DNA from 4 places in the Paenibacillus sp. FSL K6-2859 genome. Region 1 is predicted to be linked to each of the others. Evidence: riboswitches for the same ligand, from Rfam matches in the RefSeq annotation. Region 1 holds a riboswitch; each other region holds the start of a gene.
The links. Region 1 has a riboswitch for cyclic di-AMP ahead of MHB64_RS25795 (TrkH family potassium uptake protein). Riboswitches for the same ligand answer to the same signal wherever they lie in the genome.
Positions count from the first base shown of each region.

Region 1 (3,209 bases):
GTAAATGATAATACGATGAACATAAGGGTCTGCACCCCTAGCAGCACGAATGCCCAGACGTATCCAGCCCGGATACTATCCAGCACATATTTTCCATAGCCAGGCTCTTTAGCGCGAGGCCATGGGTTCATCCCCTCTTCTTTTTTCCATAGGCCGTCCCCTCCAACTAAAGAAAAATATAGCAAGGAGGACATTAGGAGGCTATATAAGGCATAAATGATGAACATAATGACGGAAGTTATCTGAGCCTCGAGTCCTTCGCCGGAGGATTCAGGAAGCATATTATAGGTGCTGATCATCATGATTACAAAATAAGCTGAGCTTAGGAATATTCCGCGCTTAAAGGAAGTATGTTCTCTTCTAAGTATGCTGTAGATGAGTGCCAGAATTCCTAAAGCTAAAGTAGGCAGACCGTAGCCGAATAAAGTAAGCTTTTCTGCGAGAGAGGTCTGATCCTTTACATAGGAGGTATGCCAGGCTGGAGCGGCGAATCCTGCTTTAAAGCTGGATACCTGTTCGCCAGTGAAATCGAAATAATAGTGTAGTAAGGATTCGCCAACCTGAACGGAACGATCTGTATACACAAGCCCATAGTTTCCCGTATTTGATTCAATTTGCAATTTGGCGGGATTCACCCCCCATTCCTGAAGCCAAGGTCGGGCAAGATTTTCTTTTTGGGCTAGAGACAAGTCAGTTCCCTTGTCCTCTTCTTTTGCACTAGTGGATACATTGCTTGGTGACCCTGCAGATGATCCTTCTACTCCTTGTTTGAAGGCGACAATCACGCCAGTATACATATTGAGGTCAACGGTGATTAGCGGCTCTTGTTCCGCTGAAGGACTAAGTGTTACACGGAAAATGTCAAAAGGATATCGTTGATCCAGCTTCTTCTTTGTATAGTCCTCCAAAAGCTTCTCGCGGGACATATAACCATAAAAGGAAGAATCCGTATCATAGAGTACATTCCACTGATCATTTGGTGTTTTGGTGTAGTTTAGCTTTTGTTCTGCAAATGATATCGCTTTGTCGCGGGCTTCAGCCTTGCTGATGACAGTAGTATCTTCCCCCACGGGGCTATTTAGCACTGAGGGAGCAATCTGAAACATAATAAATAGAATAAGACCGATAATGCCCGAGATGATGAGCCTCTTGGAGAGGGCACGTTGCTGTAAGGGCTGGCCGACGGGATTCATGTAACGCCTCCTTGTAAATTGACAATGTTATGTTCCATTATAGTATTAGTGCCATGATAGTTACAAAAATCATCGTACATTCTTTTTATGGGTAATAGAGATATTATAGAATAGGTATCTGAATATATACCATGAATTTAAAGTGATCATTTCTTCATTTTTCATGAAAATCGATGCAATTGCAGGGAAAACACGGAAAAGTGATGAGAAAAGGTACTCCTACTGGTACATCCTCTCCAAACCGCATTTTTCATATGAATCACCATTAATAGTGTCTTTGTGATTTATCGAAATAACATATATAATTTGTATGCAATTGTATATAGCCGAATTTCAGGTGAAAACGGGGGAACCACAGGAAGTAATGAAAAGATGAGTATACACCATAGGCGGTGTCTTTATTCATCAGGGGTGAATTTCGTTCTAGGAACGAATAGGGCAGCCTGCACAGTCCGAATCCGTCAGCTAACCTCGTAGGCTAATTTACTGCAGGAACCAAGGGTAGCATTGGTTTTCCAGTGCTTTTTTTGTTGGAATTCTTTAAATTTAGATAAGAGGGTGACGTAGTGGCTTCACAGTTTCGCAGGGTTTCTGAATCAAAGTTTCTGAAGCTTTCTCCGCCTCAGATTATGGTGCTTGGTTTTGCATCGATCATTCTGATTGGAGCCTTGCTGCTTATGCTTCCCATATCGAGTACCAGTGGGAATGCTGTGAGTTTTATTGATGCGTTGTTTACTGCAACATCGGCCACCTGTGTGACAGGACTTGTGGTGCTGGACACCGGGACGACATTCACCATTTTTGGGAAAACCGTAATTATGGTGCTTATCCAGGTTGGTGGCTTAGGGTTTATGACAATGGCGACCTTATTTGCCATGATGATGAAACGCAAAATTTCCTTGCGGGACAGACTGATCCTTCAGGAAGCCATGAACCAAGGCTCTATGGAGGGGATTGTTCGACTGATCCGTAGAGTACTTATTTATTCTTTGGTCATCGAAGGCTGTGCAGCGGTGCTTCTGTCCTTACGCTGGGCGTTTGATATGCCACTGGGAAAGGCCATTTATTTTGGAATATTTCATGCGGTGTCTATGTTTAATAATGCTGGATTTGATATTTTCGGGGATTTCCGGAGTTTAACCGATTATGTATATGACCCGCTTGTGAACATCGTGGTGATGTTTCTGATTGTCTCTGGCGGGATTGGTTTTATTGTCATGTCGGATCTGGTGGAGTTTCGTGTCAAACGTAAATTATCTTTGCATAGCAAAGTTGTACTCTCCACCACGGCAGGGCTTATTCTTATCGGCGCTTTGGTTATTTTTATATTCGAATTTACAAATCAGCGCACTCTGGGTAATCTGAATTTTGGCGGCAAAATATTATCGGCATTCTTTCAGTCTGTATCGCCCCGAACCGCTGGCGCCAACACGGTGGATATTGCCGGACTGCGGCAAGCCTCACAGTTCTTTATGGTTATCCTTATGTTTATTGGTGCATCACCGGGCTCAACGGGTGGCGGGGTCAAGACTACGACCTTTACCATTATGATTGGTGCAGTAATCGCGATGCTGCGCGGGCGTGAAGATGTTGTGCTGTTCCGTTACCGATTGGCGCAGGAGCGTATCTATAAAGCGTTGACGTTAACTTTACTGGCTTTACTATTGGTCCTTTCTGTATCAATGTTACTGTCCACAACAGAGGATAGTAATTTCTTAGCAATATTATTTGAGACGACCTCAGCCTTTGCTACGGTGGGACTAAGTATGGGGCTTACACCTGAACTGTCTGTTATCGGCAAGATTCTGATTTGTCTGACGATGTTTGCGGGTCGCCTAGGTCCATTAACATTAGTGTATGCGCTAGGACCAAAACAGGGTAAACCATTGTATAAGCACCCAGAAGGTAAAATAATTATTGGATAGGAGTTAATCCGAAATGAAAGCACAGCAATTTGTAGTAATCGGCTTAGGCCGCTTCGGTTCAAGTCTTGCACTTGAGCTGATGGAAATGGGC
Region 1 covers NZ_JBBOYU010000001.1:5,789,383-5,792,591, reverse strand. The annotation lists gene MHB64_RS25800 (CPBP family intramembrane glutamic endopeptidase) at 1-1,193, opposite strand, end outside; cyclic di-AMP (ydaO/yuaA leader) riboswitch at 1,508-1,689, shown strand; gene MHB64_RS25795 (TrkH family potassium uptake protein) at 1,823-3,118, shown strand; gene MHB64_RS25790 (potassium channel family protein) at 3,132-3,209, shown strand, end outside.

Region 2 (3,209 bases), on a different contig from region 1:
AACCCGCTGACGAGAATAAAGTGAAGCTTGAGCTTTCCTTCTTCCGAACGTTTACGGCCGATAAGCCCAAGCTCCAAAAGAGCCAGAGGCAGCAGGAAGAATACGCCACTGAGGTAAAATCCAACCGCGACTACGTCTACCCAGGAATGCCACTCTCCATTTACGGTCAGAGGGACAAAAGCTGTCGGGAAGAGATACAAGAAAACTCCTGTAAAGTAGAGACCGGCCAAAATACTGCAGATTCGGTTAAACGCCTTTAATCCACCCTGGACGTTTTTGTTGAAAAGGATAAAGAACTCGGTTACTGTAATAGTCTCAGCAAAAATGACGGGGATTGCCATAAAGATGATCAGATTCCACGGCTGGCTGTCCATAAGAAGGGACATGTAATGAGTCATGTTCATTGATTAATTCCCTCCATTTATATAATTACTGCAAGAGTTATCATATGTGGAAAGTTTGTAGAAGAGATTGGAGAAGGAGTATCAATAGATGGAAAATAGAGTTGAAGATATAGAGTATAGAATTCGTTTAGAAGATAGGTATACTACGTGGATTGAAAGTGAAGGGGAAGTATGGAATACCTAGGAGTGGATTCAGAATTACTCATGCGGTGGCTGATGGTATGGGGAGCCTGGGCAGTCCTCATAAGTTTATTGATAAATGTGGTCATAAGTGTTGTAGGAATCATTCCATCAGTGGCACTAACGACTGTGAATATGTTAGTCTTTGGTGTGGTTCCCGGGTTTCTTCTCTCTTGGATCGGAGAAGTTTTAGGGGCAGCCGTCTCTTATCTTCTTTATCGCAAAGGTACCTTAACTTATAAGGAGAAATATCGTCCGAATAAAACCATCAAATGGCAGTCCCAGATTCAATCATTAAGTCCGAAGCGTCAGTTTTTTAGCATAATAATTGTCCGATCAGCGCCGTTAATTCCTTCATCATTAGTCACTCTAATCTGCGTTATTTCCAAAGTAGGCTTTTCAAGTTTTATAGTTGCTTCTGCGATAGGTAAAATACCATCGTTGCTACTTGAGACACTCATTGGCTATGGATATGTTAATCTAATGGACACTAAATTCAAGTTAATGATTACAATTTTGTTTCTTTTATTGAGCACCATTATTTTTTATCTTGATAGAAAGAAAAAGGGATAATGCATGGACAATAGAAAAATAGTTACTTATATAAATAGGGTTTTTGCGTAATTAAAGCTCGAAAATCTGCATTATACACTAAAAAAGTGTAGAAACTATGTAGTTTAAAAATAAAAGTATAAAATTTGTGAAAGCATTGACAGGCGATTTCTTGATATATTAAAGTGTAATTAGTTACAAAATATTAACCAACTGCCGAATTTCGTATTGAAAACGGGGGAACCATTCCGGGTGAATTATTCTTGTGAGCAAGAGAATATAGGGAACCTTTAACCGAACCCTCAGCTAACTCCGTAGGCATTGAAGGGAGAACAAGGTTCTGAAGAAAGTCATTTTATCTTTACTAGGAGCTGCAGTTATTTTCACAACAGCTGTACCAAGTACTTTTGCAAGTGAGGTAAAACTGGAGAGTGAAGTGAATCAGGTACTCGGGACACCTTATTTATGGGGTGGAACCACTAAGGCAGGATTCGATTGTTCCGGATTCATCCTGTATGTACTAAAAAAGTTTAATGTGGATGATCTTCCACGCACTTCCCAGTCACAAGCTAAAGTAGGGACACCCGTTGCAAAAGAGAACTTACGATCAGGAGATTTGGTGTTTTTTAATACCTTTGGTAATGGTATCTCCCATGCCGGAATTTACTTAGGCGACGATCAATTCGCCCACTCCTCAAGCAGCAAGGGAGTAAGCATAAGCAAGTTGTCCGAAAGATACTACAAAGATCGTTATGTTACGGCTCGGCGTGTAGTAGATAAAGAGAGTTATCTTAGTATGGTTAATTAAGTAATAGGTGAGGGGGTATCCAGCAGCCATATATGGCTGCAGGATACCCCTAGTTTTTTAGAAGATCCCAGAACGGTCTGTTTTCTCATTTCCCTAATCCCACAGATTCCTCCTCAACATACAAAGGAGTCCCCTATATATCATGGGGACTCCTTTGTATGTTGGTCACTAATATCTTTTCAAATGGATATAATCATATGTTTGCTCTAGGGTATGTATGTGATGTTCTTATAACCTAATATCAATAGTTTGCCCACGATATTCGTCCAGTATATTTGCCTTTGGGTTTTGAATGGGTTCTTTAGCATGCTCGTGATTGGTGATTTTTTTGTCTCCTGTTCCCGTATGCATTCCATCCATTCCACAGTTCTTTGGCATATTAGCTGAACCTGATAATCCACTTAACCCATTCATATAATATTCCTCCTAGTAGTATAATTCAACTCTTTAATACCCTCTCATGGTAACACTTAAATGTACATTTTATATGTGGTAGGTGAGTAGAAGCCCAATTTCTTTTGGTTGGACAACTTGGAAGAAGTCTACACTCTCACTCGGATTCGTTAATTATTTTTAAAAAGAACATCATATCTTCATACTTTCTCCAAAATGTATTGCTATACTGTGAGGAGATTAAGAATGAAGGTATTGAAAAAAGGTGTATTAACAGCTACATTATCTGTAGCTTTTTTAACATTAACAATCACCAGTCCAGCTGCTTTAACGCCAGCGACACAAGCGGCACAAGCGGTAAAAGTAACTTCAATTGCAGTCAAAGGCCCTTCTAATCCTTTAAGGCCATCTGAAACCTTTCAGCTGAAGCCCACCGCGGTGACCTCACCCAAAGGCGGGAAAATAAAGATAACCTATTCTTCAAGTAATTCTAAAGTAGCAACGGTAAATGCAAGTGGATTAGTGACAGCGGTTGCTTCAGGAAAGGCTACCATTAATGTAAATTCAGGCGGCAAAAAAACATCTGTAGTAATAAATGTGGTAACTTCTGATCACAAACACTGATGCTTAACAAGAGAATTATGAGCATGATGCCAGTAAAATTATAAACTGAATCCCAGCAGTTCCTGATCCCTGGAAATAGATTGGCCAGAGCAAAAGATGTAATATTAAACGGCACTAAATGTAAAAAGGAAGGTAGTAAATTTCATGAATAAAAAAGTATTTATGTCCACGGCTATAGCGATAACTTTGATTGGTGTAGCTTTGGGCACCTATACAATCGCTGACAGGGGAAAAACTGAGCCGATTGG
Region 2 covers NZ_JBBOYU010000002.1:322,841-326,049, forward strand. The annotation lists gene MHB64_RS32335 (DUF6803 family protein) at 1-404, opposite strand, end outside; gene MHB64_RS32340 (TVP38/TMEM64 family protein) at 576-1,157, shown strand; cyclic di-AMP (ydaO/yuaA leader) riboswitch at 1,341-1,472, shown strand; gene MHB64_RS32345 (C40 family peptidase) at 1,477-1,944, shown strand; gene MHB64_RS32350 (hypothetical protein) at 2,173-2,358, opposite strand; gene MHB64_RS32355 (Ig-like domain-containing protein) at 2,584-2,961, shown strand; gene MHB64_RS32360 (CueP family metal-binding protein) at 3,106-3,209, shown strand, end outside.
Region 2: linked by a shared signal. The riboswitch ahead of MHB64_RS32345 (C40 family peptidase) and the one ahead of MHB64_RS25795 (TrkH family potassium uptake protein) in region 1 are both predicted to bind cyclic di-AMP.

Region 3 (3,209 bases), 5.7 Mb from region 1:
TTTGTAATCATTTGAAACGATTTCTACATAACTTCATGTATTTATCGTAGTTTTGTCGATAAGTCACTATCTGGTGCATAAAACGCCGAATTCCTGGCACCAGGAAGTGGGGGAACCATATTTTGGGTGAATTGATCTCGCTTTGCAGGGATCATAGGGAAACTTCTACCGAATCCTTAAGCTAACCTCACAGGCATTGGAAGGGGTACAATTTTTTTGAAGAATTTAAGAAAAGCATGCGTCGCTGCGGCGCTAGGACTTGTGATGGCGTTCTCTATTGGTGGAGGAAGTGCCTTTGCAGATTCTAAGATGGACAGTGTTATTTCAAAGACAATTGGAGTTGCCTATAAAACCGGAGGCACTAGCACTGCCGGGTTTGACTGTTCTGGATTTACTACGTATGTATTCAAGAAGGTGGGTCTTTCTTTGCCCCGTACTTCAAAAGCTCAATATAATGTTGGAACTCCTGTAGCCAAAAGCAAGTTGCGTTCAGGTGACCTAGTTTTCTTTAACACATTGGGCAACGGCGTATCCCATGTCGGCATTTATGTTGGAAACGGAAAATTCGCACAATCATCATCTTCATATGGCGTAACCATCACTTCACTTAGCCAGTCCTACTGGGCCAATCGCTACGTTGGTGCTAAAAGAGTAATGAGTACTTCCTCATATCAAGCTGTAGCCTACGATTAATACTTCGCCACAACTAAACCACACAATTACATTATATAGGACCTGGGTTTGATTATTGACTTAATCGAATCCAGGTTTTCTTTTGCCTCATTATATTCTTTACACCTCTAGAACAGACTTTAAACACTTTTATTTGATAAAAATTTCAATAAATATAAAAATTAGTTTAATATTATCGCTTACATATGCATTTTTTCTTTAAAAAAACGAATTTTTCTGCATGATTATGTTAAAAACGATTGCCAAGCGGCACTCTGTTTGTTACAATAACTGCAGTAAGATTTTAGTAACATTTTTGTAATCATTAAGTTGTTATTTACAAAGGTTTTGTCATGTATTGATTACAAGCTATTCCTAATCAACAGTATCAGCCGAGTTTCCTGACTATTAGGAAAACGGGGGAACCAACTTTGGGTGAATTGACCTCCATTTTTAGAGGGGTCATAGGGGACCTTCAACCGAACCCTTAAGCTAACCTCGTAGGCATCCGGAAGGGGTATAAACTTTTGAAGAAGAAGCTAGCAGCAGCAGTACTTAGCTTTTCCATTATTTTCACCATTGGAGCAGGAAGCGCTTTCGCGGATTCCAAAATGGATAAAGTGATCGACAAGACCATCGGAACTAAGTACGTATCCGGCGGCATCTCCACAAATGGATTTGATTGCTCCGGATTTACAATGTATGTATTTGATAAAATTGGTATTAACCTACCACACCAATCAGGTTCCCAGTTTCAAATGGGTACTGCTATCTCCCAAGATGATTTAAGATCTGGAGATCTTGTATTCTTCAATACAAGTGGCAAGGGTGTCTCCCATGTCGGTATTTATGTCGGTGAAGGCAAGTTTGCACACGCATCTTCCTCACGCGGTGTAACGATTAGCTCCCTGAGTGATAGCTACTACGTGAAACGCTACATCGGTGCTAAACGCATTATGAGCACGGATGCTTATCATTCTGTTGCTTCTGAGACAGAAGATAATGATGATGTTCAATAAGTAAATCGTACATAGGCTCTTTTCCAAGATGTTGATTCTTGGGGAAGAGCTTGTTTTTTGTCTTATTTAGTATTTACCCCTCTCAGAATTTGTAAAACAATAATTTCATAAATTTCTGAGTCGACCAAGCCTATTTTTGTATATAATTAGTATACTTTCTTATATTTTAAAGTAACCCCCGTGAAAGGAGGTCCTTAACCTTATGATAAATTCCTCTGTTACTTTTCATGTAGCGCCTATGGAGACCAGTCACGCGGAAGAGATTTGCAACTGGGATTACACTGCCCCTTATAATATTTACGGCTGGATGCCATGGGAGCAAATGCAGGCTCTTGGAATCGAGTTCGGTGACCCTCAGCTACGTAATGAGCAATATGTCTCCATATTAAATGGGCAAGGGATTTTGTGTGGATTCGCGCAATTGTTTCCAATGGAAGGTGTTGTTCGCTTGGGGATTGGCATGCGCCCTGATCTATGCGGCCAAGGTCTAGGCAAAACATTCATGGATGCAATCGTGCAAGCAGCCTTAATTCGTTATCCTGAGCGTGAGATTGATCTAGAGGTATTGACCTGGAACCAGCGGGCGATCCGAACTTACCAAAAGTGTGGATTTACGATTACCGATACGTATGAGCGCCTAACCCCCACAGGAAACAAACCTTTTTATTGCATGGTCTATGACAAATAATATTAAATTCCATATTTTTCAATGATTTGATGGCATTGTCGTTCATTTTTTTGTCACAAACCCTATGATAACGCTTCACCTTGAGCTATAATGTAGGGAGCAGCTTACATAGAAGGGACGAACTGGGATGCAGAAATGGATCATGAGCGGTTTGTTTTTTGCCGCCTGTGCCTTTGCGGTAGTACTTATGTTTACACTTCCAGGTAAAGAAGAGGTAGCTGAACAGAATAAGCCGACGATGCCGGAAGTCCAATTGGATGCGGCAAAGGCGGAAGCAACCGTGAAAGCCAGCTGTATTACCTGTCACGGCGATCAGCTTCAAGGTGGAGTTGGACCCAGTCTTCAAAATGAAGGCGGTCAACATGATGCTGAAGCAATCTACAGTATTGTAACTAAAGGACGCGGTCAAATGCCTTCCTTTAAAGAAAAGCTAGCCCCTGAGGAGATTGCAAACGTCGCCCTCTGGCTCGCAGAGAAAAAGTAACTACCAAAGCAACTAAAAACGCCCGTGCCTGAAGATAGTTCACTATCTGCGCACGGGCGTTTATTTATGAGTTTGGGTGACACTAACGATTTTTCTCAAAGGCTTCATTAAATTCATGTGCCTCTCGAATATCTAGAGCTGTAATACCGTCTTCCTCATTTGATTTCAGCCGTAAAGTCACTGTCTTATAATCAATTGTAATATGTGGATGGTGATCAAAGGCTTCTGAAATGGTGGCTACTTCATCAACGAAAGCAATACCCTTCATATATTGACTGAACATATATTTTCGCACCATGGTATTCTCTTCCAGCTTCCAACCTTCCAGCTTGCTGATCTGCTCACG
Region 3 covers NZ_JBBOYU010000001.1:112,027-115,235, reverse strand. The annotation lists cyclic di-AMP (ydaO/yuaA leader) riboswitch at 74-211, shown strand; gene MHB64_RS00545 (C40 family peptidase) at 265-693, shown strand; cyclic di-AMP (ydaO/yuaA leader) riboswitch at 1,053-1,194, shown strand; gene MHB64_RS00540 (C40 family peptidase) at 1,200-1,691, shown strand; gene MHB64_RS00535 (GNAT family N-acetyltransferase) at 1,894-2,379, shown strand; gene MHB64_RS00530 (c-type cytochrome) at 2,507-2,863, shown strand; gene MHB64_RS00525 (4a-hydroxytetrahydrobiopterin dehydratase) at 2,946-3,209, opposite strand, start outside.
Region 3: linked by a shared signal. The riboswitch ahead of MHB64_RS00540 (C40 family peptidase) and the one ahead of MHB64_RS25795 (TrkH family potassium uptake protein) in region 1 are both predicted to bind cyclic di-AMP.

Region 4 (3,209 bases), on a different contig from region 1:
GGGAGATTTATATTGATGGGATCTTGGAGGGGTTTTCTCAAAAGGATTTTGATTTGATTGTTACTCTTGCTCAAAGAAGAGAAAAAACTTTTACCAGAGAGGAATTGGTGGATAGTGTATGGGGATATGATTTCGAAGGAGAAAATCGTGTAGTTGATACCCATATAAAGAAAATTCGCCAAAAATTCCAAAACGCTGGGCTTAAATATAGTCCAATTCAGACGGTTCGGAGTATAGGGTATAGATTTTTTAAACAGGATTGAACAATTTATATAATTCAATATTACCTATAAGGACACCATGAGATTTTAGTGCTTGGTTATATGTTGATTGTTGTAGCTTTGACGTTAACTGGTAATCAGAATTAAATCATTTTAAGATGGTGAGCTGATGTTTTCTATTTATTCAAAACAAGTTGCAGAATTGTTAAGTGCGCTGGGGATATGGTCATTTCTGATAAGCATTGGAATTAGTATTTTTATAAGTATCATCGGAGTAATTCCTTCAGTTTTTATGACCACCGTAAATGTTTTGATTTTCGGATTCTACCCTGGTTTTTTGCTCTCGTGGATTGGTGAGGTCTTAGGTGCAGGGGTATCCTACAATTTATATCGATTAGGTGTTCAAAGAGTGAACAAGCTTAGAAGGGTAAATTATCTGTGGTTAAATAATCTTAACAATATGACTCCACTAAGGCAGTTTTTCATCTTGTTGTTGGCTAGGCTCATACCCTACGTACCATCCTCCATTGTAACATTGGTAGCCACCACATCCAGTATGACTTTCTTGAACTATATGTTGGCAACTGCTGTAGGCAAGCTTCCCTCCATTTGGTTAGAAACCTTACTTGCTTATGGATATGTAAAAGTAGAAAATAAATCAATGAAAATAATAATTACAATAATGTCACTACTTTCTCTATATATTATTATCCATACAAGTAAGATGAAAAATGGTAAGTTGAATGAAATTCACGAAAATGATCACTAATCCTAGAAATTTATGCATTGTACTATAAAATTGTGTGGTATTTGTGTTGTTTGAAAATAAAAATAGAAAATTTTATATCGGATTGACACAGTGAATATAAATACAATACTATAGCAATAGTTACAAAAAATTAATTAATTATTGCCGAATTTCGTATTGAAAACGGGGGAACCATTCTTGGGTGAATTATTCTTGAAAGCAAAGGAATATAGGGAACCTTTAACCGAACCCTCAGCTAACTCCGTAGGCATTGAAGGGAGAACCTGATTCTGAAAAAGTTTATTTTATCCGTAGTGGGGGCTGCAGTATTGTTCACTTCTGTTCCTGCAAGCACCTACGCAAGTGAAGTAAGTATTGAAAATGAAGTGAAAGAGGTATTGGGGACTCCTTATTTATGGGGGGGGACTACGGCGGCGGGTTTTGATTGTACGGGTTTCATATTGTATATATTAGATAAATTTAATGCAGGTGATTTACCGCGCACATCACAATCTCAAGCTAAAGTAGGCACACCCGTGTCTAAAGATGATCTTCGCGTAGGAGATCTGGTCTTTTTTAACACTTTTGGTACAGGAATTTCCCATGCAGGCATTTATGTAGGTGATGATCAGTTTGCTCATTCCTCAAGCAGTAAAGGCGTAAGAATTAGTAGACTCTCAGAGTCATATTATCGTGATCGTTATGTCACTGCTCGCCGTGTAGTGAGCGAAACTAGCTACCTCAAAATGATTAGTGAATGATGAGTTTGTAAGGTCAGCATCTGTTTTTTTACCTTTTTAATTTCTGGGTTTGTATGCATCCTCTTTAAGAAAAAGACTTCTCACAGGTTGTATTTTATTGTGAGAGGTCTTTTTGCGTCGAGGCTTAGTGTTTAGTGGAAGGTGTGAAAAAACGGTAATAATACAATTGACATACCCCCGAGGGGTACCCTTAGAAGATCGATTTTTCGGAAATGCCAACATTTTTTCTGAAGGTGAGAAAAGGTCTCTCGTTTCTTTCCATCCGGATCTATATAAATACTGGGAAACTACGACAGAAATCACGAAACCTATTTACGCGGGGCACAAAGGTTTAAAAGACGTAACCCGTATGCAGTTAATAGATCTTAACCTTTGGTTGCCTGGTGATATATTAATGAAAGCCGATAAGATGAGTATGGCTCACTCTTTAGAGGTTCGTGTTCCTTTCCTTGATAAAGAAGTGTTTGAGATTGCCCAGAAAATTCCTGCTTCATTATTGCTCGCAATAGGAACCACTAAATACATCTTACGTAAAGCCCTGGAGGGAATCGTACCTCATTCTGTGTTAGGTCGTCCAAAATTAGGCTTTCCTGTGCCTTTGAAAAAATGGTTATTAACCCCAATGGGTGATACCATCCTTCAACAAATTACAGAGAGTGGGGTGGACCAATGGATTCAACTAAATGTTGTTAAAGAGATGTTAAAACAACATCGAATGGGAACGGCCGATTATTCCCGCAAGATTTGGACGATTTATATATTTTCGTTGTGGCATTCCATGTATATTAAACAGTCTATATTCAGGCAAGCTCTAGTCAACTCATAACTCGATAATAGTAGTCAATTGTAGTCGCCTAATTTTGAGATAGCGTAAGCTACCGAGAGGAAAAATATTCAGATATGTGATCCTATCCATCTTAAATCGGGGACTAAATCAACAGTTGGTTGCGAATTATGGAATGACTGGAGAGGAAAAGGAAGGAACATGGTTGTTATTACCCGGATTGCTTTTTTCAATCACTTAAGCAAGGAACAATAACTTCATGAAATATGCAAACTTTCAACATCATATCCACATACAACTCTTCTACAATAAAAATATTAAAAGAAAGCAATTTACAGAGGAGGTACACAGATGGATTGGTCTTTGCTATTGCTGTTGATTTGTCCACTGATGATGGTATTGATGATGTTTGGGATGAGAGGAATGCATGGTAAAGACTCTCATTCAAACCAGTCACAATCCAACTGGACACTTCACGAAGACTATAATGAGTTAAAAGTAGAGAACGAACGAATGAAAAAGCAACTTCTAAGCTTGTCTAAATAACTCATATTAGAGAAAAGCATATAAAACTCCATTGAAATCGCCCATGGATAAATGGAAGACCTTATTAACCATTTTGACGGGGCGATTTCTTTGTACAAGCTATAAATCACGAACTCAGTCTGGCTAGATTTTGTATATAAATACACTTT
Region 4 covers NZ_JBBOYU010000002.1:294,430-297,638, forward strand. The annotation lists gene MHB64_RS32110 (response regulator transcription factor) at 1-263, shown strand, start outside; gene MHB64_RS32115 (TVP38/TMEM64 family protein) at 391-990, shown strand; cyclic di-AMP (ydaO/yuaA leader) riboswitch at 1,123-1,255, shown strand; gene MHB64_RS32120 (C40 family peptidase) at 1,260-1,730, shown strand; gene MHB64_RS32125 (asparagine synthase-related protein) at 2,080-2,556, shown strand; gene MHB64_RS32130 (DUF2933 domain-containing protein) at 2,866-3,060, shown strand.
Region 4: linked by a shared signal. The riboswitch ahead of MHB64_RS32120 (C40 family peptidase) and the one ahead of MHB64_RS25795 (TrkH family potassium uptake protein) in region 1 are both predicted to bind cyclic di-AMP.